DNA from 2 places in the Rahnella sp. RcJ3 genome. Region 2 is predicted to be linked to the other one. Evidence: riboswitches for the same ligand, from Rfam matches in the RefSeq annotation. Region 2 holds a riboswitch; the other holds the start of a gene.
What was found. A riboswitch is a leader RNA that binds a small molecule or an ion and turns the genes downstream of it on or off. The one in region 2 is predicted to bind thiamine pyrophosphate.

Region 1: another riboswitch for thiamine pyrophosphate. It lies ahead of thiB (thiamine ABC transporter substrate binding subunit); the one in region 2 lies ahead of thiM (hydroxyethylthiazole kinase).

The regions. Positions count from the first base shown of each region.
Region 1 covers NZ_QSNX01000006.1:256,846-260,026, reverse strand. The annotation lists gene thiP (thiamine/thiamine pyrophosphate ABC transporter permease ThiP) at 1-258, opposite strand, end outside; gene thiB (thiamine ABC transporter substrate binding subunit) at 234-1,217, opposite strand; TPP riboswitch at 1,261-1,390, opposite strand; gene sgrR (HTH-type transcriptional regulator SgrR) at 1,431-3,092, opposite strand.
Region 2 covers NZ_QSNX01000002.1:172,216-175,396, forward strand. The annotation lists gene DXU84_RS03415 (LysR family transcriptional regulator) at 1-397, shown strand, start outside; gene DXU84_RS03420 (DUF3313 domain-containing protein) at 449-1,108, opposite strand; gene DXU84_RS03425 (GNAT family N-acetyltransferase) at 1,248-1,682, opposite strand; TPP riboswitch at 1,836-1,934, shown strand; gene thiM (hydroxyethylthiazole kinase) at 1,969-2,778, shown strand; gene thiD (bifunctional hydroxymethylpyrimidine kinase/phosphomethylpyrimidine kinase) at 2,775-3,181, shown strand, end outside.

The sequences.
Region 1 (3,181 bases), on a different contig from region 2:
GAAACGGCGGCGGAACAAGGTGCGTGCCAGCAAAATTGCGGGCAGCACCGAGCAAAGCGCTGAAAGCAGCGCCTGCCAGAAAGTAAAGCAGATCACATGCCAGAGATAAGGATCGTGCCAGAGCGATGCGCCGCTTATCTGTGGCGCATGACGCCACAGAGAGCCTAAGGCCAGTACTGCCACCAGCAACATAGCCAGTGACGCGATGACGCCCGGCAACAGCCAGCGAGGGATCAATGGCTGACGGCGTTCTGCCATGCCTGGATCCATTGTGAACGATGAGTAGCGACATCCTGTGCGCTGTATTGCAGAGATTTGGCCGGAATCGTCAGTTGTTTAAAAGCGTCAGGCAGCGGGGTATTCACCACCGGATACATCCAGTTGCCGGTCGGGATCACTTTCTGGAAATCTTCCGTGGTGACGAACTTCATGAACTGTTCAGCAAGTTTCGGTTGCTTGCTGTTTGCCAGCTGGCCCGCCACTTCGACCTGCATGTAATGCCCTTCGGTAAAATCGGCTGCGGCGTAGTTATCTTTCTTCTCTTCGACAATATGGTATGCCGGAGAGGTGGTGTAGCTCAGCACCAGGTCGCTTTCACCTTTGAGGAATAAACCGTAAGCCTCGCTCCAGCCTTTAGTGACGGTGACAGTTTTCTTCGCCAGTTTTTCCCACGCTTGCGGCGCTTTATCGCCGTAGACTTTTTGCATCCACAGCATCAGGCCCAGACCCGGTGTACTGGTGCGTGGATCCTCATAAATCACTTTCCATTTCTGGTCGCTGTTGATCAGCTCATCGAGGCTTTTTGGCGGATTCTTCAGTTTATTTTTGTCGTAGACGAAGGCGAAATAACCGTAATCGTAAGGCACGAAAGTGCTGTCATTCCAGCCGCCTGGCACCGTCAGTCTGGCGTTGGTTTTCGGTGCTTTGGCGAATAAACCGGTTTGTTCAGCGGCCTGCAACAGGTTGTTATCCAGCCCCAGCACGATGTCGGCTTTGCTGTTTTTACCTTCCATCCGCAGACGGTTGAGCAAAGACACGCCATCTTCCAGCGCCACGTATTTCAGTTCGCAGCCGCATTGGGCTTCAAAGGCTTTTTTAATGGCGGGACCGGGGCCCCAGTCAGCAGAGAAAGAATCGTAGGTATAAACCGTCAAAACAGGTTTTGACGCAAATGCAGGTGCAGAAAGTAACAGCAGGCAGGACAGTAATTTTTTCAACTTTGCGCTCCAAAAAAATGAAAGGGCAAAGGATTTTGAGTAAGCATCGCGCAGTCTCAAATCCCTCCGCCGGGATTAACCGGATCAGGTTCGACGGGTTTCAAATCTCAGCCAAACTTGCTCACGGCGTTTACATCGCAGCTTTAACAAGTCGGGCACCCCGTTGAGAACGGATGTCATTCTAGAGATTAACGGCGCGATGCGATAGTCCGATTAACTGTCCGGTGGGGCAAACCAGGCGGATTTAAAGTCGAACCAGCCGAGGGTGTTCATACGCACACCGCGCATACTGCGTTGCCCCTGTAGCACCAGCCAGTGATGGAACAGGGGATGGATCTGATGGCTGACCGTCTGTTTCTGGCTCCATTTCGCCATCGATAAATTCCCGGCGTGCCACAGGGCGGCATCGTCGTTCATCTCTTCGCTAAAGCAATGCTTTGCCAGCGGCAATTCGTAGAAATGCGCGAACAGTGAAAACTCCAGCGGCAGGGTGAAGTTGGCACTGCCGAGCCACAGATCACTTTTGGCATCGCCGCGGTGCCAGACTGCGTAATCCACTATCTGAATAATCAGTTCGATACCTTCTTCCGCCAGCAACGGGCGCAGGGCGTTGCAGATCGCCTGATGTTCGGAATGCTCGCCGTAAAATGTCAGCGTTACCTGCGTCAGGTTTTGCGGTTTGGGCGGACGTGGCCGGGGCGCTTTGTGATGCCAGCGTGGCAGCAGGCCATACGCCGGAGACCAGTAGCGCTGGTAAATCGGTTCGGCATTATTCAGTAAGGCGATGGGATTGAGTAAATCGCACAACCACTGGCGTGTTTCTTCTGATTGTCCGACCGGCGAACGCTGGTCAAATAACAGGAAATAGCAGCCTTCTTCAAGGCGACTTTCCAGCTCGCTTTTGCCTGATTCATCGGCCTGAAGCTGTACGCCGGAATGCACCAGCTCTTCACTCAGTTCCGGTAATACCCAGATATTCACCTCGTCGATCAGTGCCCGGAAGCCAAAATAATCGTCAAAGGCGCGGATGCGCAGCTGTGTTTTCAGATTACGCACCACGGCGTAAGGGCCGGTGCCGACCGGATGGCGGGCAAAATCAGGCAGTGACTGCCATTCCTGCGGCAGGATCATCGCGTGGATATTGCCAAATAACCACGGCAGCCAGCGGTCGGGTTCATTCAGGTGGATATCTATGACATTTGCCGTGGGCGTCGTGACTGATTTCAGGTTGCTGAACAGCGGATGCGTTTTCAGGCGAATAAACGTGGCGATAATATCTGCCATCTCGAGTTCGCGACCATGATGAAAATGAATGGCGGGGCGCAGATAAAACCGCCAGTGCAGCGGCGAAACTTCCTGCCAGTGATGAGCTAAATCGCCTTCTGCTTCCCCATTTTCCTCATTTATGCGTGTCAGGCCGCTAAAGATTTGTCTGGCAATGTGGGTTTCTGAACGGCGCAACATGGTGCCGGGCAGCAGATTCATCAGCGGGCGATAATACAGTACGCGCAGAATATGTTTGCCCTGACGGAAGCTGCGCCCGAGCTGGGACAGCAGCATCTGACGCACCAGGGTTTTGTCGCCGACCAGTTGTACCAGCTGATCAATGCTGTCCTGTTCCAGCAGCTCTTCAGCGCGCTGTTGCTGGAGTGCCAGCCCGGTATACAAAAATTTCAGCGTGGATCGTTTGCCGCGTCCGGCCTCTGCATCCCACGTCAGCCAGCCCTGTCCCTGCATGGTGCTGAGCAACGAGCGCATGTGTCTGCGTGAACAGTTCAGGACTTCTGACAGTGCCTGTAATGTCGTTTCAGTTTCTTCACCGTGACAGCTTTGCCATAAGCGGATGAACTGTTGTTGCAAACGGGATGAGGACATAAAAGAGGAACTCCGTGGCCGATCTTCATCAATTTATCTTTCCTCATATTACGCCGATACTGTTTCTCAACGAAAGCCTGTTGTGAACA
Region 2 (3,181 bases):
ATTGTTTGCTGAACGTTATGTTTTGGTGAGCAGAAAAAGACATCCGCAGGTTAAAGGCGAGATATCGCGTTCAGCGTTTTGCGCACTGGAACATGTGATCGTTTCACCTGATGGTGGGGGTTTCTATGGCAATACCGACATCGCGCTGGCGGCCACTGGATTATCGCGCCGCGTCGTCATGTCAGTGCCGCATTTCCTGTTTGTCGTTCAGGTGCTGATGACCACTGATCTGGTGGCGATGTTGCCGGAACGTCTGGTACGTGGAAATCCTGCTTTGCAGGTTACTACACCGCCGCTGGATGTTTCGGGGTTCGAGATGTACATGGTCTGGCACGAGCGCGCTCATCGTGATCCTGCACATCAGTGGCTGCGTGAGTTTATCGCTGATTCAGTCTGAAAAAAGGCAGCCTTACGACTGCCTGTGTCTGACGGTGCGGAAAACCGGAACTTATTCGTTGAACAGCTTGGTATCATTCGCCAGGCTATCTACCACAACTTTTAAATCGTTGGCGGTAACTTTCTGTTTATCATTAGAAACTTGTTTACCGAATCCTTTACGCACGACTTTGATCACCGGTTTGCCAGTACTGGCGTCGATCAGCTCACCTTCGAAATACACTTCAGTGTCACGCGTGCGGTGGCCTGTCGCGGTTTGAGTTCCGGCAATAACCAGCGCGACCGGGACGACTTCATAGAACTGCAAACCTTCTGCCGACGTGTTCACACCGGTGATCGCACCTTTGAAAATCAATGTGCGCGGCCCTGCGTGATCTGTCAGTGGCAGGCGCTCTGCCAGTGCAGGTTTCATGCGGCTGTTGGCGTAATCCAGCACCCCCTGCAAGGTGGCTTTGTCGATCTGCGCCGTAGGCTGCGGTTCCGGGTAGAATTTAATCGGTTCGTATTTGATGTAAGAATAATTTTCTTTCTTAAACGAAGGATCGATCCAGCGCAGAACCGGATTTCCCCCAGCCGTTTTCACTTCCTTAAGGCCGGAATAATCGCCTAAAAAACCTGAGTATTTTTCCGTCTTGGTAATGTGGCTGGTACAACCGGCCAGGAACAGTGCGCCAGTCACTGCGGCGATCTGCATCAGTTTTATTGTTTTCATTCGTACCCTCGAAATATTTTAAGGAAGACCAAGTATGTATAGCACCGCTGCGGAATTTAACCTCTTAACGACAAAGAAAAATTGATATTCATCAGGATCGTGAAAATACGGTTCTGTGAGGTAATCATTTCTTCCTTAATTATTTTTTTGATGAATGAAACAAATAGTATTCACCTTTTGGACTGTCCCCCGTAGAGATGATGTTCCAGCCTTTTGACAGATAAAAAGCGACTGATTTTTTACTCTTTACTAAACATTTCAACGACCCCTGACGGGTAAACGTTTCTTCCGCAGCCTGAAGCAATGCTGAACCTGCGCCGGTTCCCTGATATTGCGGATCAACAAACAGGTTATGCAGGAAATTTTCCTGAGTGAAAATTGAGGCGAATCCCAGTAAATGTCCGTCACGTTCTGCCACCAGAATCGTCTCGCCGATCACTGCGCGGTCAAAATCTTCCAGCTGAAAATCGTCTTCCAGCCATGTCCAGGTATGCTTGCGTGAGGCCAGATACAACGTGCGTAAAAACGGGCGGTCTGCTTCTTCATAAGGACGGACAATAAGTGATGAGGACAAGTAAAACTCCTGAGGAAATTTTTCATCAACGTGTGTTGTTCATGTCTGTTTCCTGATACTGCCAGTGAAGCGGAGTGAGTTCAATTACGTTGGCTGATCGGTTTTTTTAACGCATTTCCTGATTGATCTTCTGACCTCCGCCGCCAATAATGTTCCCTTGACTCGGGGTGCCCGCTGCAAAGCAGGGCTGAGATTTTACCCGTATTACCTGATCTGGATTATGCCAGCGTAGGGAAGTCAGGTATCTCTCCTGATACCGCCTTCCTGAGTGCCGGTGGGGAGATTTATGAATACCCGACCTACCTTCTTGCCCGGCGCCTTAGCCGCCACTTCTCTGAAACGACTCCGCCTTTCAGCGCCGCTGGTTCACTGCCTGACCAACGACGTGGTGCAATCTTTTACCGCCAATGTCCTGCTGGCGCTGGGTGCATCTCCGGCGATGGTGGTTGATCCCGCCGAAGCGGCGCAATTTGGCGCCATTGCCGATGCCTTATTGGTGAACGTCGGCACGCTGACACATCCCCATGCCGATGCGATGCGGGCGGCTATTCACGCAGCCACTCAGGCCGGAAAGCCCTGGGTGCTGGATCCGGTTGCTGTCGGCGGTCTGAGCTGGCGTACAGAATTCTGTCGTGAAATCATCACACTTAAACCTGCCGCAATCCGCGGTAATGCCTCGGAAATCCTGGCTCTCAGCGGCCTCAGTGCGTCCGGGCGCGGCGTGGACAGCGGTGATGATTCCCTTTCTGCCTTACCTGCCGCACAGCAACTGGCGCGGGAGACCGGCGCGGTAGTGGCTGTGACGGGTGAAACCGATTACGTCACCGACGGGATGCGCAGTTGGGCGGTGGCTGGCGGACATCCGATGATGACCCGCGTGGTGGGTACCGGATGCGCATTATCTGCGGTGGTGGCGGCCTTTGTGGCTTTGCCGGGTGATCGCCTGGATAACGTGGCCGCCGCCTGCCGGGTGATGTCCTGTGCCGGCGAGCGCGCCTGTGCGGTCGTGAAGGGGCCGGGCAGTTTCACGCCTGAATACCTCGATAATCTGTATTTAATGGGCGAGGAATGGCTGAATGGCGAGGAAATACAATGAAACGTATTAATGCACTGACGATTGCAGGCACAGATCCGAGTGGCGGGGCGGGGATCCAGGCGGATTTGAAAACCTTCTCGGCGCTGGGTGCGTACGGCACCAGTGTGATCACCGCGCTGGTGGCGCAGAACACCCGTGGTGTGCAGTCGGTCTATAACATTGAGCCCGGTTTCGTTTCAGCGCAGCTCGATTCCGTACTGAGCGATGTGCGGATCGACAGTGCGAAAATCGGCATGCTGGCGAACAGTCAGATTGTGGAGGCGGTTGCGGAGCGACTCAGACATTATCAGCCGCCGTTTGTGGTGCTGGATACCGTGATGCTGGCGAAAAGTGGCGATCCGTTACTGCTGCCGGAGGCCGTGGATGCCGTGCGTCGTTTGCTGATCCCGCAGGCTTCCATTAT